DNA from 3 places in the Micromonospora sp. NBRC 101691 genome. Region 1 is predicted to be linked to each of the others. Evidence: riboswitches for the same ligand, from Rfam matches in the RefSeq annotation. Region 1 holds a riboswitch; each other region holds the start of a gene.
The links. Region 1 has a riboswitch for cobalamin ahead of QSK20_RS19500 (ABC transporter substrate-binding protein). Riboswitches for the same ligand answer to the same signal wherever they lie in the genome.
Positions count from the first base shown of each region.

Region 2: another riboswitch for cobalamin. It lies ahead of QSK20_RS10300 (energy-coupling factor ABC transporter permease); the one in region 1 lies ahead of QSK20_RS19500 (ABC transporter substrate-binding protein).
Region 3: another riboswitch for cobalamin. It lies ahead of QSK20_RS21875 (FecCD family ABC transporter permease); the one in region 1 lies ahead of QSK20_RS19500 (ABC transporter substrate-binding protein).

Region 1 covers NZ_BSTB01000012.1:148,047-155,953, reverse strand. Annotated here, with positions in the region: gene QSK20_RS19515 (ABC transporter ATP-binding protein) at 1-1,376, opposite strand, end outside; gene QSK20_RS19510 (ABC transporter permease) at 1,373-2,236, opposite strand; gene QSK20_RS19505 (ABC transporter permease) at 2,296-3,318, opposite strand; gene QSK20_RS19500 (ABC transporter substrate-binding protein) at 3,315-4,904, opposite strand; cobalamin riboswitch at 5,184-5,379, opposite strand; gene QSK20_RS19495 (class I SAM-dependent methyltransferase) at 5,531-6,292, opposite strand; gene QSK20_RS19490 (DUF5825 family protein) at 6,289-6,837, opposite strand; gene QSK20_RS19485 (RiPP maturation radical SAM C-methyltransferase) at 6,834-7,907, opposite strand, start outside.
Region 2 covers NZ_BSTB01000004.1:358,868-366,774, reverse strand. Annotated here, with positions in the region: gene QSK20_RS10335 (ferredoxin-like domain-containing protein) at 1-351, shown strand, start outside; gene QSK20_RS10330 (precorrin-8X methylmutase) at 348-977, shown strand; gene QSK20_RS10325 (precorrin-2 C(20)-methyltransferase) at 980-2,497, shown strand; gene QSK20_RS10320 (cobalt-precorrin-6A reductase) at 2,681-3,493, opposite strand; gene QSK20_RS10315 (energy-coupling factor ABC transporter ATP-binding protein) at 3,490-4,311, opposite strand; gene cbiQ (cobalt ECF transporter T component CbiQ) at 4,329-5,075, opposite strand; gene QSK20_RS10305 (energy-coupling factor ABC transporter substrate-binding protein) at 5,075-5,392, opposite strand; gene QSK20_RS10300 (energy-coupling factor ABC transporter permease) at 5,389-6,069, opposite strand; cobalamin riboswitch at 6,100-6,269, opposite strand; gene QSK20_RS10295 (ABC transporter substrate-binding protein) at 6,491-7,907, shown strand, end outside.
Region 3 covers NZ_BSTB01000015.1:72,327-80,233, forward strand. Annotated here, with positions in the region: gene QSK20_RS21840 (superoxide dismutase) at 1-55, shown strand, start outside; gene QSK20_RS21845 (superoxide dismutase) at 61-321, shown strand; gene QSK20_RS21850 (SAM-dependent methyltransferase) at 561-1,382, shown strand; partial or broken gene QSK20_RS21855 (helix-turn-helix domain-containing protein) at 1,627-1,794, shown strand; partial or broken gene QSK20_RS21860 (IS701 family transposase) at 1,887-2,336, opposite strand; gene QSK20_RS21865 (YciI family protein) at 2,340-2,714, opposite strand; gene QSK20_RS21870 (ArsR/SmtB family transcription factor) at 2,797-3,783, shown strand; cobalamin riboswitch at 4,315-4,498, shown strand; gene QSK20_RS21875 (FecCD family ABC transporter permease) at 4,543-5,577, shown strand; gene QSK20_RS21880 (ABC transporter ATP-binding protein) at 5,574-6,407, shown strand; gene QSK20_RS21885 (ABC transporter substrate-binding protein) at 6,404-7,477, shown strand.

The DNA of each region.
Region 1 (7,907 bases):
CGGGCGATGGCGACGCGCTGCTGTTCGCCGCCGGAGAGCTGTCCCGGATACCGGTGAACCAGGCCGTGGGGCAGTCGGACGCTGTCCAGCAGCTCCCCGACGCGTTGCGCCACAGGAGCACCTGCGGTGGCGTCGAAGTACCGGACGACCCGGGCGAGTTCGGCCCCGACGGTGCGGCGCGGGTTGAGTGACTCGGCGGGGTTCTGGAAGACGATCTGGATGGCGCGGCGTTGGGCCGGGGTGCGCCTGCGGGCGGTCGGGGCGAGGACCGCGCCGCGCAGGGCGATGCCGCCGGCATCGGGGCGGAGCAGCCCGGCGACACAGCGGCCGATGGTGGTCTTGCCGGAGCCGGAGGCGCCGACGAGCGCCCGGCAGCTACCGGCTTCGAGGTGGAGGTCGACCCGGTCGGCTGCGACGAGCCGCTGGTGACCGTCGCGGTGGGTGACACTCAGTCCACGTACCTGGAGCACCGGGACGGCCGGGGTGGTGGGGGAGCCGGTGGCGCTGGTCGACCGGGTCGTGACCGACGCCCGACGGTGCGGGTCGGGAACGACGTCGAGCAGGTGGCGGGTGTACGGGTGCCGCGGCTGACGAAGGAGGGTACGGGTGCCGCCGTGCTCGACGATGGTGCCGGCCCGGAGCACCGCGATCCGATCGGCGTGTGGGGCGATGGCCGCCACGTCGTGGGTCACGTAGACCATGGCGGCACCGGTCTCGGCGCGGAGGCGGTCCAGGTGGTTGAGGAACTCGTGTTGGGTGACGGCGTCGAGGCCGGTGGTGGGTTCGTCGAGGACGACGACCGCCGGTTCGAGGAGCAGGGCCTGGGCGATGACGACACGTTGGCGCTGGCCGCCGGAGAGTTGGTGCGGGTAGCGGCGCAGGAACCGCCGGTCGGTGGGAAGCCGGGCCCGGTCCAGGGCACGGCCGATCACCACGTCGGCGTCGCGGGTGCGCTGGTGGGCGTGCAGGATCTCGAACAGTTGCCGACCGACGCGCCGGGCCGGATTGAGCGCCTGGAGCGGATCCTGGGGAACGTAGCTGACCAACCGGGAACGTAACCGGCGGAGGTCGGTGTCGGCGCGGCCGAGGATCGGCTCACCGGCGATCCGGATGCTGCCGGCGGTGATGGTGGTGCCGGGATTGGCCCAGCCCAGCAGGGCCAGCGCGGTGGTGGTCTTGCCCGATCCGGAGGCCCCGATGAGCGCCAGCAGGTGTCCGGCCGCCAGATCGAACGTGACGCCGTCGACGATCGGTCGACCGGAGTCGGTGTGCACGTGCAGGCCGTCCACCGCGACGGCGAACTGCCGCCGGGTGGGCGGACCGGTGCCACCGGTCGTCGGAGTGTCGGCCGATGGTCCGGCGGCGTCCAGTGTCATGGTTGGTCGACCTCGTCGTTGACCGGTCCACGGCCGGAGTCGGTTTCGATGGCCGTGTCCGCGGGGCGAAGCGTCGGGGCGGGATCAGGTCTGGCGGCGCCGGCACCGGACCGGCGGCGCAGCCGGGCGGCGATCTCGTCGCCGCCCAGGTTGACGGTGATGGTGAGGGCGGCGATGAGAATGGCCGGGGCGACGACCGCCCACGGTTGGAGCACCAGGCCGGCGCGGTTCTCGGCGACCATCAGCGCCCAGTCGGCGGCGGGGGGCTGCAGGCCGAGTCCGAGGAAGTTGGCGCCGGCGACCATGGCGATGGTGCCGGCGATGCGGGAACCCACGTCGGCGAGGACGGGGGCGGCGATGTTGGGCAGCACGTCGCGGACGGCGACGCCTCGCCAGGACTCGCCGCGGGCGAGCGCCACCTCGACGTAGCCGCGGACGGCGACCTGCAGCGTGGCCGCCCGCACGACCCGGATGATGCCGGGCAGGCTGGCCAGGGCCGAGGCGGCCACGACGACGAGGGTGCCACGTCCGGTGGCGGTGGCGAGAACGGCCAGGACGAGGAACGGCGGGACGGCCAGCAGCACGTCGACCGGCCGGAGGATGACGCTGTCCACCCGGTGGCGGAGCCCGGCGAGGATTCCCGCAGCGGTGCCGGCGAGGTAGGCCGTGACGGTGGCGGCAGCCGACAGCGCGACGACCGTGCGCCCGCCGTGCAGGAGACGACTGAGCACGTCGCTGCCCAGGTAGTCGGTGCCGAGCGGGTGTCCGGATCGGGGCGGAGCGAACGGCAGGCCGACGACCTCGGTGGCCGTGTGCGGCGCGAACCACGGCCCGGCCAGCGCGACCACGAGGAGGCCCACGGCCGTTCCCGCGATGACGCCGCCCCCGGTCCGTCGTCGGATGCGGGGAGGACGGGTGGTCATCGGCCCTGCCGGGGCTGGGTGCGCAGTTTCGGCACCAGCGCCATGACGGTCAGGTCGGCCAGCAGGTAGCCGACGACGGTGGTGGCGGCGAAGAGCAGGGTCACGGACTGTACGTAGGGCAGGTCGCGGTGTCCGATCGCGTGGATCAGGTCGGCCGAGATGCCGGGATAGTTGAAGACGGTCTCGACCACGACGATGCCGCCCACCAGCCAGGTGATGCTGCCCGCGAGGAGCGGTGCCGCCGGGGCGAGGGCGTTCCGTAGGGCGTGGTGGGTGACGATGCGCCGTTCGGCCACGCCGTGCAGCCGCGCCATCCTCACGTAGTCCGAGGCCATCGCCTCGGCCACCTGCGCCCGGACCATCCGGATCGTCTGTGGGGCCATCACCGCGACCAGCGTGAGGACCGGCAGCACGAGGGCCTCGGGAGCGGACAACGGGTTGGCGCCGGGGTCGAGCATGGACACGGCCGGCAGTACCGGCCAGGCGTAGGCGAAGATCGCGATCAGCAGCGTGGCGGTGACGAACTCGGGTAGCGCGCCGACGACGACGGCGGTGACGGTGACGGCCCGGTCGCGGGCGTGACCGGCACGGGCACCGGCCCAGGCGCCGAGGCCGACCGCGACCGGGACGAGCACCGCGGTCGCCACCGCTGCCAGTGTCAGGGTGTTGCGGAGCCGGTCGGCGACGATCTCGGTGACCGGCCGGCCGGAGAACACGGACCGGCCGAGGTCACCTCGCAGGACATCGCCGATCCAGTCCAGGTACCGCTCGGGCAGGGGCCGGTCGAGACCGAGCTCGGCGCGCAGGGCCGTCTTCTGCGCGGCGGTGCCACCGCCGGAGCCGGCACCCTTGGCGAGGAGGACGTCGACGGCGTCGCCGGGCAGCAACTGCATCGCCCCGAAGATCACCACCGAGGCGGCGACGATCACGACGACGGCGCTCAACAGTCGTCCGGCGAGATGGCGGCCCAACGGAAAGCGGTCCCACCACGGCAACCAGGGCCCGGGGCCGGACGTCACAACCACACGCCGGCGTAGTTGCACCAGTCGTCGCTGGCGACGGTGGCCTCCGTGAAACCCCGCACCCGAGGGCTCACCCCGTCGAGCCACCTGGCGTAGGAGTGGATGATGTATCCGCCGTCGGCCCAGAGTTCCTGTTGCAGTTCCCGGTACCGCTCCCTGCGCACCGCCGGGTCGATGGTGCCACGGGCGACGGCGAATCTCGCGTCCCAGGCGGGGCGCTTCCAGGCGGTCTCGTTGCTGAGCGCGTCGGACACGACCGCCTGACCGTAGAACCACTCCAGCGCGTAGCTACCCCAGCTGGTCTGGGTGAAGGGCTGCTTGAGATACACGTCGCTCCAGTACGACGAGCGCTCCGACTTCACCACCTCGATGGTGATGCCCGCCTGCTTGGCCTGCTCGGCGTAGAGCAGCGCCGCCTGCACGTACCCGGGAGTGACGTCGGCGGTGTGCAGGGTGACCTTCAGGTTCTCCCTGCCGGCCTCGCGCAGCAGCGCCCGCGCCCGTTGCGGGTCGTGGGGCCGCTGCGGGATCGAGTCGGCGTAGTTCGGCGCGCCCTTGCCGTACAGGTCGTTGCCGACCTCGCCGTAGCCGAAGAACACCGCGTCGACGATGGCCTGGCGATCCACCGCCAGCTTCAACGCCTCACGCACCCTGGGATCGTCGAACGGTTCGCGGTCGATGAGCATGTTGAACGCGTGGATGGTCCCGACCGGGGACTGGCGGATACCGATCTGTCGGTTGCCCTGGTGGGCCTTGGCCTGCACATGGGACAACTGGTGCACGATGTCGGCCCGCCCGGAGAGGAACACGTTGAGCCGGGCGTCAGCTTCCGCCGCGAGGAGGATCTCCACGCTGTCGACGTAGGGCTTTCCCGGCTCCCAGTAGCGGTCGTTGCGTACCAGTCGGGTACGTTCCCCCGGCGTCCAACTGTCGAACCGGAACGGGCCGGTGCCGACGGGCGGGTGGGCCTTGTCGAAGCTGGTGGTGCCGTTCTGGACCACGTAGACGTACCAGCCGGCCAGCAGCGCCCCCAGATCGGCCATCGGTTGCTTCATGCGCAACTCCACCGTCAGGTCGTCGACCCGTCGCGATCCGGCGAGGTCGACCATGGCGAGGTCGGCGGCGGCCGGCAGCTTGTTCGCCGGATCGATGATCCGCTTGACGCTCCACAGGACGTCATCGGCGGTCAGCGGCTTGCCGTCGTGCCAGACCACGCCCTTACGCAGCACGATCCGCCAGACCGTGCCGTCGGCGTTCGGCTCCAGGCGCTCGGCCAACCGTGGACGCAGAGTCAGGTCGTTGTCGTAGGCGACGAGCTTGTCGAAGATGTTCTTCGCCACCGCTCCACCGCCCCACGAGCCGGCCAGATGCGGGTCGAGCACGTCGTCGGTGGTGCTTGCCCCCGAGGTGACGACCCGCAGACTCCCGCCCCGGCGCGGCAACCCGCCCTGCGCCGCCGTCGGCTCCCGTGTCCCGCATCCGGCCCATCCGGGCACGCCGAGCAGCACGGCGCCGGACATCACACCCTTGAGCACCGCGCGCCGGTCGGCGACCCCGGCCACGCGATCGCTACGTCTGTTCACGGGACAAGCTCCTTGCTCGGGTGGAAGACGGAGCCCACGGCGTCCCGGCAGGGACCGGCCGGGAAGAGTCGTGGACCAGAGCGGGTCACCACGCCGGCGAGCACGACTGCGCGCGGCGCACGTCCCACAGCGGTCGTGGCAGACCATGACGAAGACAGGTCAGCGGCTTCGGTGCCAGCTTCTACGGGAGCGTCGTTCGGGGCGCGACCAGCAGGCGGCGGTCGACGCGCGGGCACCGGACGAGGCCATGTGCATCTGATCCATCCTTCGTAGATCAACATCGATGATGTGCGAGTGGAGGTATCCTGACTCCCGGATCAACGCTCACCCCGGCCTTCCCAGGCTTGCGCCCAGTGGCCCATATGGGGATCACTACCCGGTCACAGTGGCGAGGACCGTGCCGGGCTCACACCGGCTTCCCTCACACATCGCGGGGCCGACCCTAGCAAGGGCATCCACCACACCACATAGGACTCTTGACTGTGTCCTACGCCACTTCCGTGGGATCGGTGAAGCCCACCAGGAGAAATTCGTGCCGGTGGTCAGACCCGCCCGCCGGCACGCGCCGAGCACCATCATCCTGGGTCGGGGCCGGTGCCGGCGGCGTCATGGCGGCCGCCATCCGGCTACCGGGGTGCCGCATCACCCAGCTTGTCCGGCATGTGGGCCACGACCGCGGCACCGGCGTCCGGGACGGCGGCGCCGATGTGGTCGGCCGGGTCCGCCCGGACCCAGGTCCGGTCGGCGCTGACGAACCCGGTCCGGCGTAGGCCCGCCAGCGCCAGCAACTCGTCGAGGTCGGCGTCGTCCACCCGTTCGACGGTGAACCGGTGGTACCAGACGAGGCCCTCCAGTCGGTACCGGATGGTCGCCGCCACCTGACGCGACGTGGGTCGGCGCACCTCGACGAGCACGATCTCCAGTCCGTCCTGGTAGACGTAGGCGGGTCGGGGCGTGTCGAACCAGGACGGGTCCAGCCGTTGCAGCAGGAGGCTTCCGCCGACGGTCAGGTGCCGGCGGGCGGTGGCGAGCCACCGGACGCAGAGCTGGCGGTCCGGGTCGTTGATCAGGTGCGAGGCGAGCAGCACGGCGTCGAAGCGGCCGGGCAGCCGCAGCTCCTCGATCGTCGATCGGACCGTGACGGTGTACGGGATGCGGGCGAGCATCTCCGGTGACTCGTCGACGGCGGTGACCGGGTGGCCGAGGCGGACCAGCGGGCCGGTCATCCGACCGGCTCCGCAGCCGAGTTCGAGGATGGACGCCGCCTGCGGAAGTGCCCGGTGTACCAGCTCCGGTTCGCCCCAGGTGGGCAGCCGGGCGTACAGGTCGACCGAGGAGCCGTCCGGGGCGATCGCCCCCGGTCCGTTGCCCGACGCGCAGCCCTTCATACCGCGGTCGCGGGCACCGGCCACACCCGCATCCGGTACGGCAGGCTCACGGCCAGCCCACCGAGACGAAGCAGGAGCCCCTCGGCGACGAGTTCCTCGGCGGCGGCCCGCCCCTGAGCCGTCCAGTCGTCGAGCCGCTGCGGCGTGAGACAGCGCAGGAACGCCTCCCGTAGCGGCGGTTCGTCGAGCACGTAGACGGCGGATTCGGCCGGGTCCCGTACGTCACGGACTCCGACGAATCCGGGACCCTGCCGGTAGTAGCACAGGCCGAGGCGGAAGGTGTCCCGCCACTCGGTCACGGCGGGGTCCTCACCCGCCGACCACTCCGGTGGGGGCAGGTGCCGCAACGGGGCGAGGTCGAGGCCGCCGGTCGCCCGGCACCGCCAGGTGACCCGGCTTCCCCGGCTCAGACAGTCGCGCAGGAGCGCGACCAGAGCGAGCACGGACGGCGGCTCATCCGGGGTCAGGACGACGGGGTCGAGCAGGCGGGTGGCCTCCGGCCAGGCCGGGTCGGGTGCGGGGCGGCCGGGAACCGTCGCGGTCACGGGGCCGCCTCCAGGACGGCGTACGCCTGCTCGTCCGTGCGGATGCGCAGTGGCGCGACCGTGGTGGCCAGCGCCACCCACCTGTCCGCGTCCGCGAACACCAGCCCGTCGGCCCGCTGCTGGTCGAGCCACCGGGCAAGTTCTGCGGTGTCGACCCGGTGACCGGCAGTGGTGAGCTGGCTGTGCAGCGCGGTGACCGTACGCGGTCGGTTCAGGTCACGGTAGGCCGCGGCGTGCCAACCGCGCAGGGTGTGGTCACGGTGGGGCCAGCCGCTCCGGCGGTCCCGGATGCCGAGGGTGCCGTCCGAGCGTTCGTCGAGCAGCAGGTACGACTCGTGGTGGTCGTCCTGCCACCGGGCCACCGCGTCGTCGAGGGCCCGGGCCGTCTCCGCTCCGATGCCCCGGTCGTCGCACTGGAAGAAGTACGCCAGGTCCATCAGCTCGTCGTGTCCGAAGGGGTAGAGGTACCGGTAGAAGGGCGCGGGCTCGCGGCGGCCGAAGCCGAGTTCGGGCCGCTCGAAGTACGGGCTGAAGCGTTCCACGGTGATGCGTGCCGCGCCACGCGGCGGTTGCAGGTGCACCAGCGCGGGGAACTGCGCGACGACCTCGGTGTAGTCGTGGTCGGTCTCGCCGGGAAACCCGTAGAGGTAGTTCCACTGCACGGTCAGCCGGTGGTCCTCGCTGTCGCGCAGCAGGCGGACGTTGGTGACGCCGTCCACCCCCTTGTCCATGATCTTGAGGACGCGGGCGGACAGACTCTCGATGCCCGGCTGCACGTGGACGATGCCCGCCTCGGCGAGCTGCCGCACCTGGTCGGCGCGAAGGTTGGACTTGACCTCGTAGTGCATCCGCAGGTCCCAGTCGGCGGCGGCGAGCCGTGGCAGCAACGTGCGGAAGTAGTCCATGTCCAGGATGTTGTCCACCGGGATGACGTCGAGGATCTGGTGGCGTTCCACCAGCGTCGACAGCTCGGTCCAGAACTGGTCGGCCGGCTTGCTCCGGAACGCGATCACCGAGCCGTTGAGTCCGCAGAAGGTGCACTGGTGTTTGTCGCCCCACCAGCAGCCCCG
Region 2 (7,907 bases), on a different contig from region 1:
GTCGTCGGGTCCGCCCAACCCACGGCGGTGTCCACGCTGGCCGCCGCCGGGCTCGTCGTCGACCCGGCCTCGCCGTGGGTCGGGGTGACCTCCTGCACCGGCCGTCCGGGTTGCGAGAAGGCCCTGGCCGACGTCCGCGCCGACGCCACCGCCGCCCTCGCCGCCGCCGGTCCCCGTTCCCTGGAGGCGTTGCCGTTGCACTGGGCCGGCTGCGACCGGTGCTGTGGACGACCGGCGGGGCCGGTGGCCCTGGCGGTGGCCACCGGCTCGGGATACCGTGTCGCGGGCCCGGCAGGGGAACACCACGGGCCGATCGGCGTCCGACTGGCACAGGCACGGGGAGCACAGTGAGCTACGACTACGTCCGCGAGGGTGCCGAGATCTACCGGCGCTCCTTCGCCACCATCCGGGCCGAGGCCGACCTGTCCCGACTGCCCGGTGACGTCGCGCAGGTCGTCGTCCGGATGATCCACGCCTGCGGCATGGTCGATCTCGTCGACGACGTGGCGGCCCACCCGGACGTGGTCTCCGCCGGCCGGGCCGCCCTGGCAGCCGGCGCGCCGATCCTCTGCGACGCGGCCATGGTCGCCGCCGGGGTCACCCGCGCCCGGCTGCCCGTCGACAACGACGTGGTCTGCACCCTGCGGGACCCGGCGGTCCCAGAGCTGGCGAAGCGGCTCGGCACCACCCGCAGCGCCGCCGCCATGGAGCTGTGGCGGGACCGGCTCGACGGCGCGGTCGTCGCCATCGGCAATGCCCCGACCTCGCTGTTCCGGCTGCTGGAGATGATCGACGAGGGCGCGCCCCGGCCCGCCGCGATCATCGGGGTGCCGGTCGGCTTCATCGGCGCCGTCGAGTCCAAACAGGCCCTCGCGGCGCACCCGGCGGGTATCCCGTACCTGGTCGTGCACGGTCGCCGGGGCGGCAGCGCGGTCACCGCCGCCGCTGTCAACGGCATCGCTAACGAGGTGGAGTAGACGTGTCCACAACCGGAAAGCTCTACGGCGTCGGTGTCGGCCCCGGTGACCCCGAGCTGCTGACCGTCAAGGCGGCCCGGCTGATCGCCGAGGCCGACGTGGTCGCCTACTACTCCGCCCGGCACGGCCGCAGCATCGCCCGGTCGATCGCCGAGGGCCTGCTGCGCGAGCACCACGTGGAGGAACCGCTGGTCTACCCGGTGACCACGGAGGACACCGACGACCCGGGCGGCTACGAGGGCGTCATCCGGCAGTTCTACGACGACAGCGCCGAGCGGCTCGCCGTCCATCTCGCCGCCGGGCGGACCGTCGTGGTCCTCTGCGCCGGTGACCCGATGTTCTACGGCTCCTACATGTACCTGCACGAGCGCCTCGCCCACCGGTTCCCGGCCGAGGTGGTGCCCGGCGTGACCTCGGTCAGCGCCGCGTCGGCCGTCCTCGGCCGGCCCCTGGTGGAACGGGACGAGGTGCTGACCATCCTGCCCGGCACCCTGCCCGCCGAGGAGTTGTCCCGCCGTCTCGCCGACACCGACGCCGCCGCCGTGCTCAAGCTCGGCCGGACCTTCGACAACGTCCGTGCCGCCCTCGACGACGCCGGCCGCCTGCCGGAGACCTGGTACGTCGAGCGCGCCACCTCGTCCCGGAGCCGGCACGCCCCGCTGGCGGACGTCCCCGCCGACGAGGTGCCGTACTTCTCGCTGGCGATGCTGCCCAGCCCCACCAGCGCGGCGGCCCGCGACGATCTGCCCGCCCCGGCCCCGACCACCGGTCGGGGTGAGGTCACCGTGATCGGCCTCGGCCCGGCCGGCCCCCGCTGGCTCACCCCGGAGGTGGCCCGGGCGCTGCGCGAGGCCGAACACCTCGTCGGCTACGGCCCGTACGTCGACCGGGTGCCGGTCCGCCCCGGGCAGCAGCGGCACACCTCCGGCAACCAGGTCGAGACCGAACGGGCCGCCCACGCCCTGGAGTTGGCGCTCGACGGCGCCCGGGTGGTGGTCGTCTCCTCCGGCGACCCGGGCGTCTTTGCGATGGCCAGCGCGGTCTACGAGGTGGCCACCGGCCAGCCCCGGTTCGCCGGGGTGCCGGTGCGGGTGCTGCCCGGACTCACCGCCGCCCAGGCCGCCGCGAGCCGCATCGGCGCGCCGCTCGGCCACGACTTCGCGGTGATGTCGCTCTCCGACCGGCTCAAGCCGTGGCCGGTGATCGAGTCCCGCCTCGCCGCCGCCTCGGCGGCGGACCTGGTGCTCGCCCTCTACAACCCGGCCTCGGCGAGCCGCCGCTGGCAGGTGGGCGCGGCCAAGGACGTCCTGCTGCGGCACCGCGACCCGAAGACCCCGGTGGTCGTCGCGCGGGACGTGGGCCGTCCGGGCGAGGCGATCACCGTGGTGTCGCTGGGCGACCTCGACCCGGAGACGGTCGACATGAAGTGCCTGCTGATCATCGGCTCGTCCACCACCCAGGTCAGCACCCGGGGGGACGACTCGGTGGTGGTCTGGACGCCCCGCACCTACCCGGCCTGACGCGCCGACCCGGCCCGGGTGGACGCCCCTCGGCGTCCACCCGGGCCGCGCTTCATGCTTCCGCCCGCGCAGGTGGTCGCCGAGAAGCAGCACACGTCGTCATCCGTTACCGCACGGGGCTGCGGCGGCTCAGATGTACGACACGCCGAGCGGATCACACCTCAGCCAGCCACGAAGCCTCGGTCACCCAACCGGCAGGTGCCGGTCCAGCCAGCGCACGGCGTCGTCGACGGTGGTCACCGTCGCGGGCGGGGTGGCCGGCGCGGGTCGGTCGATCATCAGCACCGGCAGGTCGAGCCGACGGGCGGCGGTCAGCTTCGCCTCGGTGAGCGCGCCGCCGCTGTCCTTGGTGACCACCACGTCGATGCGGTGCTCGCGGATCAGATCGGTCTCCCCGTCCACCGTGTAGGGGCCACGACTGCGCAGCAGCCGTACGTGCGCCGGCACCGGCTCGTCCGGGGCGTCCACCACCCGGGCGAGGAACCACAGGTCGGCCAGGGGAGCGAACGCGGCCAGGCTCTGCCGGCCGGTGGTCAGCAGCACCCGCCGCCCCAACGAGGGCAGTGCCGCGACGGCGGCGGGCAGGTCCGGCACCCGGTGCCAGCGGTCGCCCGGCTGCGCCGTCCAGCCGGGACGCTCCAGCCGCAGGTGGGGCACGCCCGCCGTGGCGGCCGCCTCGATGCCGGAGACCCGCATCCGGGCCGCGTACGGGTGGGTGGCGTCGACCACCGCGTGGATCCGGTGCTCGGCCAGCCAGGCGGCCAGGCCGGCCGGGCCGCCGAAACCGCCGATGCGCACCTCACCGACCGGCAGCCGGGGATCGGCCACCCGTCCGGCCAGCGAGGAGACGACCGCGACGTCCGGCCGGGCGACGACCGCCGCCGCGAGAGCGCGGGCCTCGGCCGTACCGCCGAGGACGAGCAGCCGCCACCTCGGGACACGTCGCGCTGCACCTCGGTCGGGGGCTGTCGGTTCGGGATCATGGTCGAGGGTCATCCGGCATCTTCCTCGGTGGTCGCGAGCAGGGCCGCCAGGTCGGCGGCGGAGCGGGGGCGGGCCCCGGACAGGTGGGGCAACCGGTCGATCAGCCGGTGCACCAGGGGCGCCCAGGCGGGCGTCAGCCGCGCCGCCGCGAGCAGCTCCGGGTCGGCCAGCGCCTCGGTGGTCGGCACCCGGCGCACCCCGCCGTCGGCCACGACCACCACCTCGTCCGCCCACCGGAACGCGAGGTCGACGTCGTGGGTGGAGACCAGGATGGTGGTGCCGGCGGCGTGCAGGTCGTCGAGGGTACGCAGCAACGCCTCCACGCCCGCCGGATCGAGTCCGGCGGTCGGCTCGTCGAGGATCAGCAGCTCCGGCCGGAGCGCCACCGCCCCGGCGATGGCGACCCGCTTGCGTTGGCCGTACGACAGCAGGTGGGTGGGACGGTCGGCCAGCGCGGTGACCTGCAACGCGGCCAGCGCCTCGTCGCAGCGTTGCCGCACCTGCGCGGGGTCCAGGCCGAGGTTCACCGGCCCGAACGAGACGTCCTGGCGGACGCTGGCGGAGAACAACTGGTCGTCGGGGTCCTGGAGCACCAGCTGCACCCGCTGCCGCAGCGCCAGCAGGCCCGACCGGGTGCGTCGCACCGGCGTGCCGGCCACCTCGATCCGCCCGGCGTCCGGGGCGAGCGCGCCGACCGCGAGTCGGAACAGGGTGGTCTTCCCGCCGCCGTTGGGTCCCACCACGGCCAGCCGCTGACCGGGCAGGACGGTCAGGTCGACGCCGGTGAGCACGGGTTGGCGGGGCTGGTAGGCGAAGTCCACGCCGGACATCCGCAGCAGCGGTCCGGTCACCGCCACAGCCCACCGGAAACGGCCGTCAGGGTCACGATCGACGCCAGCAGCGCGACGGACGCGCCCACGAAGGCCGGGGAGAGCCGCCGGACCTCCACCTGCACCGCCAGTGAACCGGTGTAGCCGCGTACCGCCAGTCCCTCCTCCAGGCGGCGGGCCCGGGTGAAGGCCCGGACGAAGATCGCCCCCGCCTGCCCGGCCAGCGACCGGTACGCCGTGCGCCAGGTCCGGTACCCCAACCGCGCCGCCTGCGCCTCCCGTACCGTGCGCACGCTGTCGACCAGCAGGAACAGCATCCGGTACGTCAGCGCGGCGACCTCGGTCACCGCCGCCGGGACCCCGAGCCGGACCAGCCTCGGCAGGACGTCGGACAGGGGAGTGGTGGCGCTGAACAGCAGCAGGCACAGCAGGGCCGCCGCCGCGCGGCCGGTCGTGGTGGCCGCCGTCCCGACCCCGGCCGGGTTCCAGCCCAGCCGGGTCGGGGAGTGCACGGAGACCAGCAGCGGCACCGCGGAGGTGGCGATGAACAGCGCCGGCACCCGGGCCGCCCGCAGCAGCAGCGGCACCGGCACCCGGGCCGGGCCGACCAGCAGCAGCGCGGCGGCGGCGCCCGCCAACGCGGCGCCCGGCCAGGTCGGCAGGGCCACCGCGCACACCAGCAGGCCGAGCGCCAGCAGCGCCTTCTCGCCCGGGTGCCGTCCCCGCCAGGGACCGGTGTGCGCGGCGACGTCGAGGGCGAACACTAGCCGTTGGCGGCGTCGGCGTCGCGCATCCGCTGCCGGGTGCGGGCGACCCCGAAGTAGTAGCCGAGGAACCCGGCGCCCACCGCCGCCTGGAGGGCGAACAGGCCCGACTCGATCTCGCCGGAGGGCGGCTCGTAGATGGAGGAGAACCACGGTTCGTAGTCCGGGTGGTCGGCGACGATCGTCTCCTCGGCCTGGGCGTCCGCCCCGGTGAACGGCTCCTCGGCCGAACCGCCGAGCCCGAGCACCAGCGGAGCCACCGCCAGGGCGACCACCGCCAGCAGCAGGAGCAGGTTGACCCGTCCGAAGCGCTTCACGCCGCTACCTCCTGGGGCTTGCGCAGCACGCCGAGGCGCCGCAGCTCGTCTCCGCTGACCCGGGTGAGCAGTCGCACCACCAGCACCGACAGCAGCCCTTCGCTGATCGCCAGGGGGATCTGGGTGACGGCGAAGATGCCACCGAACTTGACCACCGCGCCGAGGAAACCGGACGCCGGGTCGGGGAACGCCAGGGCGAGCTGCACGCTGGTGACGCAGTAGGTGGCCAGCCCGCCCAGCGCGGCGGCCAGGAACACCGCCACGTCCAGGCTGCCGCCGAGGCGGCGGGCCAGCAGGTAGACGCCGTAGGCCACCCAGGGGCCGACGATCGCCATCGAGAAGATGTTGGCGCCCAGCGTGCTCAGCCCGCCGTGGGCCAGCAGGACCGCCTGGAACAGCAGCACGATGCCGCCGAGGACGCTCATCACCGGTGGTCGGAACAGCACCGCGCCGAGGCCGGTGCCGGTGGGGTGGGAGCAGGACCCGGTCACCGACGGGATCTTCAGGGCCGAGAGCGCGAAGGTGAAGGCGCCGGCAGCTCCCAGCAACAACTTGGACTCAGGGTCCTGACGGACCTGCCGGACGAGCGCCCGGCTGCCGTGGACGACGAAGGGTGCGGACACCGCGAACCACGCCGCTGCCTGCACCGGGGGTAGGTACCCCTCGGCGATGTGCATCGAAGACCTTCCTCTCCAACACCTCGTGGACGAGATCACACCGTCAAGGCCGGTCTCCTGGCTCCCGGATCGACGCTTCCTCCGGCCTTCCCAGGCCGTCGGCCTAGTGGCGCAAGTCGGAGGTCACTCCCCGGTCACAGTGGCGAGGGCCGCGCCGGTCTTCCACCGGCTTCCCGAGCACCTTGACGGCGAGAGGCTATCGACCGGCGACCGGCGGGGCAAGAGCGGTGATCCACCTGCGGCGGGCTGCCGACGTCGTCGGTGGCCGGTGGTGGTCCCGAGGCGCAGGTCAGCCAGAGGGTCGGCGATGTGATGACCATCCTCCGGGCTGCTATTGCAACCTCTTGGCAACTACGCAAGGATCGCTTCGCGGTCGGCTCGCGGCCGCGCCACGTCGTCGACCCAAGGAAAGAGGGACCCTGTGCGGTCTGCGCGGATGGTGGCTCTGCTCGCCGCCGGTCTGGTCGCCCTGTCCGCCTGCTCGGCCCCGACGGACACCCCCGCCGGCGACGGCGGCGACCGGCTCGTGGTGGCGACGGCGGGCGAGCCGGACACGCTCAACCCGGTGCTGAACTACGGCGTCGACGGCGGCTCGCTGATCTTCGACGGCCTGGTCGCCCGCGACGACCGTAACCAGCTCGTGCCGGCCCTGGCCCGGGAGCTGCCGACCGTGTCGGCCGACGGGCGGACGGTCACGGCGAAGCTCCGCGACGGGGTGGTCTTCCACGACGGCAGCCCGCTGACCGCGCAGGACGTGGTCTTCACCTACCAGGCGGTACTGGACCCGAAGGTCGACTCGACGCTCCGTTCCGACCTGGACATGCTCGCCGCCGTCGCCGCGCCCGACCCGTCGACCGTGGTCTTCACCCTCGAGTACGCCTACGCGCCGTTCCTCCAGCGCCTCGCGCTGGGCATCGTCCCGGCGAAGGCCCTGGCCGGGCAGGACGTCAACAAGGCCGCCTTCAACCGCAAGCCGGTGGGCACCGGCCCGTACCGGGTGACCTCCTGGACCCCGGGCGACCGCCTGGTGCTCGCCGCCAACGAGCGGTACTGGGGCGGCAGGCCGGCCAACTCCGGCGTGGTGGTGGCGTTCGTCCCCGACGACAACGTCCGTGCCCAGCGGATGCGGGCCGGCGAGTTCGACGTCGCCGAGCTGGCCCCGAGGCTGGCGTCCGGGTTCGACGGGCGGTCCGGCTACCGGGTGGAGAAGGTCCCCACCGCCGACTACCGGGGCGTGATGCTGCCGATGGGCGGGCCGGTCACCGGAGACCCGGCCGTACGGAAGGCGTTGCACGCGGCCGTCGACCGGTCGGCGATGGTGGCCGGCGTCCTCGGCGGGGCGGGGGAGCCGGCGTTCGGGCCGATCCCGCCGACGTCGGAGTTCGCCGAGCCGTCCATCGTCGGTAAGCCGGCCGCCGACCCGGCCGCCGCCACCGCCGCGCTGGACGCGGCCGGTTGGAAACCGGGTCCGGACGGCGTCCGGGTCAAGGACGGCCGCCCGGCCGCGTTCTCCCTCATGTACCCGGCCACCGACAGCCTCCGCAAGGAACTCGCCCTCGCGGTCACCGCCGACGCCCGGAAGGTCGGCATCAAGATCACTCCCGAGGGGCTGACCTGGGACGCGATCACCCCCCGGATGAAGACCGACGGGCTGGTCATGGGCTTCGGCACGCCGTACGACCCGGACTTCGTCTCGTTCAAGCTGTTCACCTCGACCTTCGCCGGCCAGGGCTTCTTCAACCCCGGCTCGTACCGTTCCGCCGTGGTCGACCAGGCGCTACGGGACGCCCGGGCCAACGCCGACCCGGCCGCCCGCAAGGCCGCGTACGCGACGTTCC
Region 3 (7,907 bases), on a different contig from region 1:
GTCGGACGTGATCGCCCGCTTCGACGCCGCCCGCGCGTTCACCCCGAAGATCTGAGCGGCGTGACCGGAACCACCCCGGCCGCGGCGGAGCTGGTCCAACGAGCCGCCGGGGTCATCGCGGCCAAGCATCGCGGCGACCTCGACGGTGCCGAGGAACTCCTCGCCGCGTTCGGCTCCGAGCAGGCCAAGACCCTCGGCTTCTACCTACTGGCGGACCTGGGCCTCGGACTCCTGCGCGCACAGAGCGGCCAGTCCATGGACGACCTCGTACGCGAGCTGTCTCTGATCATCGCCGCCACTGCCACGCCGCCCGAGGCCTGACGGGCCGTGGTCATCCGGTTGGTGCCGCCGGCCCTCAGCCGGCGGCACCGAACCGGGGCACGCGTCGTCGTCCGGCCGCGCGGCCCGGCTGCGGCACGGGATCGCTCGGCCGGCAACGCTCATCTACCCTCAGGACGCGCGTCCACAGTGGTGGGCCGGTCCGGTGTCGGTTCGGCGCCCCTGCCGTGGTCGCCCGCGCCAGCCGGCCAACGACCATGCCCGTACGGAGGATCGAAGCGTTGACGAGAAAGGCTTCTGCGCCCGGTGTCGACACCACCCGGCCCAGCATCGCCCGGATCTACGACTACTACCTGGGCGGTAAGGACAACTTCGCGGTCGACCGGCAGGCGGCTCAGATGGCGTTGCAGGTGACGCCGGACGGCCCGGAAGCGGCTCGGGCCTGCCGAACCTTCCTCCGTCGAGCGGTGCGGTACCTGGCCGCGGAGGCCGGCATCCGGCAGTTCCTCGACATCGGCTCAGGGCTCCCCAGCCAAGGCAACGTGCACGAGATCGCCCATCAGGTGGACCGGACCGCCCGGGTGGTCTACGTGGACAACGATCCGATGGCGCTTGCGCACGGTCGGGTCCTGCTCGCGGACGCCCGGACCACCACCGTGGTCGGGGGCGATATCCGGCAGCCGGAGGAGTTGCTGGCGCACCCTGAGGTCCGGAAACTGATCGACTTCGACCAGCCGGTCGGGCTGTTGCTCCTGGCGATCCTGCACCATCTGCACGACAACGACGACCCAGCGGGCATCACCCGCCGGCTCACCGCCGCTCTGCCCGCCGGGAGTTACTTGGCGATCTCGCACTTCCACGACCCCGGTGAGGCTCAGCCCGAGGTCTCACGGCGGGCGCGGGCGGTGGAGAAGGTCTTCAACGAAACTCTGGGCACCGGCCGGTGGCGAACCCGTCAGGAGATCACCGGCTTCTTCGGGGGCCTGGAACTGCTGCCTCCCGGGCTGGTCCCGCTCGCCGACTGGCACCCGGACGGCGACGGGGGCCCCCGGCAGACCGACACCTACCACACCATCCTCGGCGGGGTCGCCCGCAAGCCCTGACCGCCCACCCGGGCCGGACCGGCGGAGGCCGCCTGGCCCCCGCGTCGCGGGTCAGCAGCCGGGGCCCGGCCGTCCCTGACCGGCTCAACGCACGTCACCGATGCCCCGCTGGTCGCCCGTCGCAGCAGTTCATAGAGCCTGTTGCGCTCGGCCGGGTAACGTGCCCAGCACCTCTGTCGGTTCCGCCTGAAAACTGACCACGTGGTTCCGGCTGAATCGGGACCACTTCCTGAAGCATCGGGAGGTGCTGAGCGTGGAGGACTGGGCGGAGATCCGGCGGCTTCGGCGGTCGGAGGGTATGGCTATCCAGGCCATCGCACGGCGGTTGAGGATGTCTCGCAACACCGTGAAGAAGGCCCTGGCCAGTGACGAGCCGCCGCGGTATCGGCGGGCGGCGAAGGGCTCGATCGTCGTCCTGGTAGTGGCTCGTTCTGGCTCGAAACTGGTGACGGCGTCGCCACCATGACCATCGATTGAACTGGTCGCGGGTTCGTCTGCGGGTGATCAGGTGTGCCAGGAGACGTCGAGTCTCGGCGAGGCTGAGGGGGACGAGTCCGGCCCGGTCGGCGGTGCCCCCTTTTGCGCCCCAATGGCGGTGACGGCGAGGAAGGCGTGGGCGCACATAGCGAGTGTTATGTGGCGGTACCAGGCGTCGTAGCGGCGCACCTGGTAGTCGTCGAGGCCGACCTGTCCCTTGGCGGCCTGGAAGCACTCCTCGATGGCCTGTAGGCAATCTCTCCGGTGGTGATGCTGCGCCGGGCGAGCAGTCAGTGCCCGCGGCCTGGCTGCCAGCAGATCCGGATCGGCACCCGCGCCCACCAGTACTCGCGTGGTCCGTGCGCGCCAGCGCCGGCCGACAGCCGACAGCCGGCACCATGCCCGAGCGGGTAGCGCGGCGATCAGTTTGCCGGCGCGGGCGCGGCCCATGCTCGTGGTGACCACGTCGTCGTTGCAGGTCTACTCGGGGCCCTCCTGCAACGCGCGTACCTCGATGCGTGACTGAAGCGCGGCGGAGGCCTGCTCCGCCCAGGTCACAGCGGTTTCCTCGTCGGTGGCGTTGATGATCCAGAAACCGCCGACGTACTCCCGGGCCTCGACGAAGGGACCGGGTACGCGCTTGGCCTCGCCGCCGGTGGCGTCGATGGTGATCGCGGTCGACGGCGGGTGAAGCCCACCGGCGTGCACGAAGGCGCCCGAGTCCTGCAGCGCCGAGTTGAAGCGGTCGACGGCGGCCATCATGGCCTCCAGTTCGGCCGGGTCCATCTGCTGCATCGACTCCATCGTCGGCTCCTCAGCCGTGTCGTGCGGGATGGTGAGGAAGTACTGCGGCATCTGATGTCTCCTGATCGGTGAGCTCCGTCGTTGGTGATCTCCACTATCCGGGGCTCATTGCCGTCTCACCTATCCTTTCGACGTGGATCGAAGGGTGGTGGAGTTCCGGCTGGGCTCGTCCGACATCTCCGCGGTTCGGTTCGGGATCTCACCGGGGCACGAGCTTGTCCACGCGATCCGCGTCATGCTCCGCCCGCAGGTAGCCCCGCTGCACTGGGGCTGGTTCCGCGCCCAGCACGGTGTGCCGGCCGGTGAGGCGTTCCGCCTGATGGCGGTGATCAGCGGCGTCGACGGGTACCTGCCCGACTTCCTGACCGCCACCCCGTCGGGCGATATGACCCCTGAGGACGAGTTGGAGCGTCTGCGCGAGGTGCCGGACGAGCGACTGCGTTTCGACCTGCACAAGATGGAGATCCGGTCGGCGGGTGCCCGGCAGCGGGAGATCCAGGAGATGATCGCCGACCCGGCGCGTGCCCGTACCGCCATCGTCACGGCCTGGCAACAGGTGTGGGAGACGCTGTTGGCGCCGGTATGGCCGCAGATGTTGCGCCTGCTGCGCGCCGACATCGCGGTGCGTGCCCGGCGCAGCAGCGACGCCGGACTCGCCGCGATGGCCGCCACCCTGCACTCCACGGTGAGCTGGCGCGACGAGGTCGTCGAGGTGCAACTGCGGCACCACGGGGAGACGATCGACTGCGGCGGCACCGGACTGGTTCTGGTCCCCTCGATCATGGCCACCCGAGGCTGTGCCGTACTTACCGAGCCTCCCTCACAGCCGACCATCTTCTACCCGGCGCACGGCGTCTCCGAGACCTGGCACCGCCCCGCCGCAGACGTGCTCGACGCGCTCACCGCCCTGCTGGGTTCCGCCCGGGCCCGGCTCCTTCTCGACCTCCAGCAGCCGCTCTCGACGTCCGAATGCGCCGAGCTGACCGGCCTGGCGGCGTCGACGGCGTCACACCATCTCACCGTGCTGCGCGCCGCCGGGTTGGTGGACAGCCGGCGCGCCGGTCCGCGGGTGCTGCACACGCGGACGCCGCTGGGCGAGGCCCTCGCCAGCGGGCATTGACACCACAGCCGGCTCGTCGCCCACACCATCTGCGGTCCTAGCTGCGCAACCACGGCGACCCTGGCTGTCCGACCAAGGCCAGCCATGGGATGTGCCTCGCCGACGCGCTCGGCGGCGTCGAGCAGTGACGCTGACGTGGGTATCCCTGGTGATCTCGTCGTCGTTGGCGGTGACTCGGTCGCGAAGTTCTGACCTTGAAAGCCCGGATGGCGGCTGGGCCGGTGGTGTCGGTGGCCCCGGTCAGGGCAACGACCAGCAAGAACGGGGCGACCAGGATGCCCGCGTAGAAGTGCAGCCGCAGCAGCGGGCCGAAATCAGTGGCGGACCGGGGGTGGGTGGCCGGCGGGGCATCGGCGGAATTGGATTCATCGATCGGTGCGGACGCGGTCGTCGAAGTGGCAGTCGTCACCCGCGGCCGCTGAGTTCCCGGCGATCGCGGGGGATCTCGCACACGCCGTGGCGGCTCGACGCAGATCAGTGGTCGATGTCACGAGGGCGGAGTCCTCAGTGGCGGAACCCGCCTGGTGCGGGTACTGTCCCGGTCGAGTCGACCGCATCCTGAGGGATGCCAGGGAACTCCGGTGAGATTCCGGGACTGGCGCGCAGCGGTACGGGCGACGGCGGCACGATTTCGCCACTGGAGAGTACTTCTCTGGGAAGGCCGTGCCGCCGGTTGACCCCAAGTCCGAAGACCTGTCGGCTCACATGCTCGTCAGTGGACTCTCGCGATCAGGGTCTCCAGACTTGAGAGGCCGCATCATGCCCCGGCGTAGGCTGCCGTTCTGGCCGTTGTTGCTCGTGCTGGCCGTCGCGTCGGTCCTGAGCGTGATCGCCTCGCTGGCCTTCGGTTCCGAGCGAATCCCGCTCACCGAGGTCGTCGCGGCGGTCACCGACCGCTTCTCCGGCAGGCCGGCCGGCCGCTGGGACGTCATCATCTGGGAACTGCGCCTGCCCCGCGCGCTGCTGGCGCTGGTCGTGGGCGCGGGCCTGGCGATCGCCGGGGCCGGCATGCAGACCCTGGTACGCAACTCACTGGCCGATCCCTACCTGTTGGGTATCAGCTCGGGCGCCTCGGTGGGTGCCACCGCGGCCCTCACCACCGGCGCGCTTGCCGGGCTGGGCCTCTACGCAGTCTCGACCGGGGCGCTGCTGGGGGCGGTCGGATCCGCGCTGCTGATCTGGCTGATCGCCACCGTGCAGGGCGGACTGACCCCGATCCGGCTGGTGCTCTCCGGTGTCGTCCTTTCCTCCGGGTTCTCAGCGATCGCCTCGCTGCTGGTCTTTCTCAGCGACGATGAGCGCGCGGCGAACTCGGTGATGTTCTGGATGCTGGGTAGCGTCGGCGGAGCCACCTGGGAAAAGCTTGTGATACCCGCCGTGTTCGTCGTCGTCCTCGCGGCCGGCTTGCTGGTTGTGCATCGCTGGCTCGACGCGCTGGCAGCCGGGCCGGAGACGGCTGCGGCTCTCGGGATCAACGTGGCCGCGTTGCGTACGGCGCTGTTCGTGATCCTGTCCGTGGTCGTCGGTGTGCTGGTCGCGGTCAGCGGGGGAGTGGGGTTCGTCGGGCTGATCGTTCCGCACGCGGCCCGGCTGGTGGTGGGCGCCCGGCACCGGGTCGTCCTGCCGGTCGCGGCGGTGGCGGGTGCGGTCTTCCTCGTCTGGGTCGACGTGCTGGCCCGGGTGATGGTGCGACCGCAGGAGATTCCCCTGGGCGTGGTGACGGGCGTGCTCGGGGCGCCCCTGTTCCTGCTGCTCATGGGCCGAGGTTCGTACCGGTTCGGTGGTGACCGATGACCCCCGCCCTGCGCCTGCACGACGTCTCCGCCCGGATGGGCGGCCGCACCGTGCTGAGTGGAGTCGACCTCGACGTCGCCGACGGCAGCCGGCTCGGGATCGTCGGGGTCAACGGTGCCGGGAAGACGACGCTGCTGCGGGTGCTGGCCGGAGTGCTGCACCCCAGCTCCGGAACCGCGCTGATCGCCGACGGGCGGGGCGGACTGGTCGATCTGCGGCGGCTCCCGAACCGGGAACGCGCCCGGCAGCTCGCCTACGTGCCGCAGGAGGACGTGACGACGTCCGAGCTGCGGGTCGGGGAGATGGTCGCCCTCGGCCGGGTGCCGCAGACCCGTCCCTGGGCCCGCGGTGGCCGCACCGAGCGCGATGTCGTGCTCGGTGCCCTCGACGCCGTCGGACTGGCCGGCCGGATCGACACCGTCGCCGACCAGCTGTCCGGCGGCGAGCGGCGCCGGGCCGTCCTGGCTCGCGGCCTGGCCCAGCAGTGCCCGACGGTGCTGCTCGACGAGCCGACCAACCACCTCGACGTCGCCTGGCAGCTCGACCTCCTGGAGGTCTTCGCCACCCGCGCCCGAACCCTGGTGGCCACCGTGCACGACCTCGATCTCGCCCTGCGCTTCTTCGACCGGCTGGCCCTCGTCGGCTGGCGCGCGGGCAGCGACCGGACGTCGGAGCCAGCGTGCATCGTCGCCGTCGGCCCGCCCGCCGAGGTGCTCGGCGCTCACCACGTCGAGACGCAGTTCGGCGTCGGCTCCGTTCAGGTGCCCCACCCCGACCTCCCGCAGCACCATCTGCTCATCCATCCCCGGAAGGACACCTCACCGGCATGACCGTCTTCCCACCTGGCCGTACCCGGGTCACCGCTTGTGTGCTCGCCTTGTTCACCCTCACCGCGTGCAGCTCCGGCGATGCCGGATCGAGCGCGGCCACCGGCGCCATCACCGTCCAGAACTGTGGGCAGGACGTGAGCGTCGACAAGCCCGTCACCCGGCTGTACGCGTACGACGGCGGCATCATCTCGATCGTGCTGTCCGTCGGCGCACGCGACCAGCTGATCGCCGTCACCGGAATGGACCAGGACCGGGACGTGCTCGAGCTCGCCTATCCCGAAGCCCGGATCGATCAGCTGAAGGAGGTCGGGGACGAGCACCCCACCCTGGAGAACGTCCTGGCGGTCAACCCGGAGATGATGTTCGCCGGCTACGGATACGGGTTCAGCGAGTCCCGCAACCTGATGCCTGAGGATCTGACGACCCACGGCATCAAGACCTACCTGCTCAGCGAGACCTGCAAGCAGGACAACGGCGCTCGCGGCACGATGGACGCGTGGACCGCGCTCACCACCGACCTGCGCAACGTCGGCACACTGACCGGCCACCGCGAGACCGCGGACACCGTCGTCGCCGACATCGAGAAGCGGCGGACGGCGCTGGCCGCCGCGCCCAAGGGCGGGAAGCCGACCGCGTTCCTCTTCGACTCCGGGACCGACGCCATCTTCACCTCCGGTTCGTACGGCGGCCCGCAGGCCATCTTCGACGCCGCAGGGGTCACCAACGCCACCGCTGACGTGAAGGACACCTGGACCGAGGTGGGCTGGGAGCGGCTCGCCGCATCGAATCCTGACGTCATCTTCTTCGTCGACTACCCGGGCCAGTCGTACCAGCAGAAGGTCGACACCTTGAGGGCCAACCCGGCATCCCGCAACCTCAAGGCGGTCAAGGATGGGCGGTTCGTCAACCTGCCGTACGCGATGTGGGTCTCCGGCCCCCTGAACATCGACGCGGCCGAGTGGGTACGGAAAGCGATGGAGCATTTCGGCGTCGTCCCGACGTCATCGGTCTCGCCGACGCTCGACATCCGGCAGCTCAGCAAACTGCCCGGCAACGACTGGCTCAAGTGACCGCTCGCAGCTTGAGTCCGGCGCGTGGAACGCGCAACCTGTGCCGACAACCACGCCAGGCCCGCGATGGTCCCCCGTTCACTGCCCGGGAACCCCTGCTGAGTGGTGACTGAAGGACGTCTCGTAAATCGGTGAACGCCTGGTCAGGCAGCGGACCGTTCCGGGAACGACTCGCCAGGGCGTGACGCGCCATCGTCCAACCTGACCGACAGGCCCCTTACCACACCGGATCCACACCGATCGCCGCACAGCATCAACCCGGATCCCGCGACGGCCCTCTCCGGCACCGCGCCGCAGCGGTTTTCAGCAAGCCGGTCGAGCCCGGCGGTGAGAAGCGTGGTATCCGCAACCGCAGCCGGTCTGGGGTGAGCGCGCGTAGGCGTTTGCCGTCGACGGCATGGGGTTCGCCGACGACGATGGCGGTGGATCC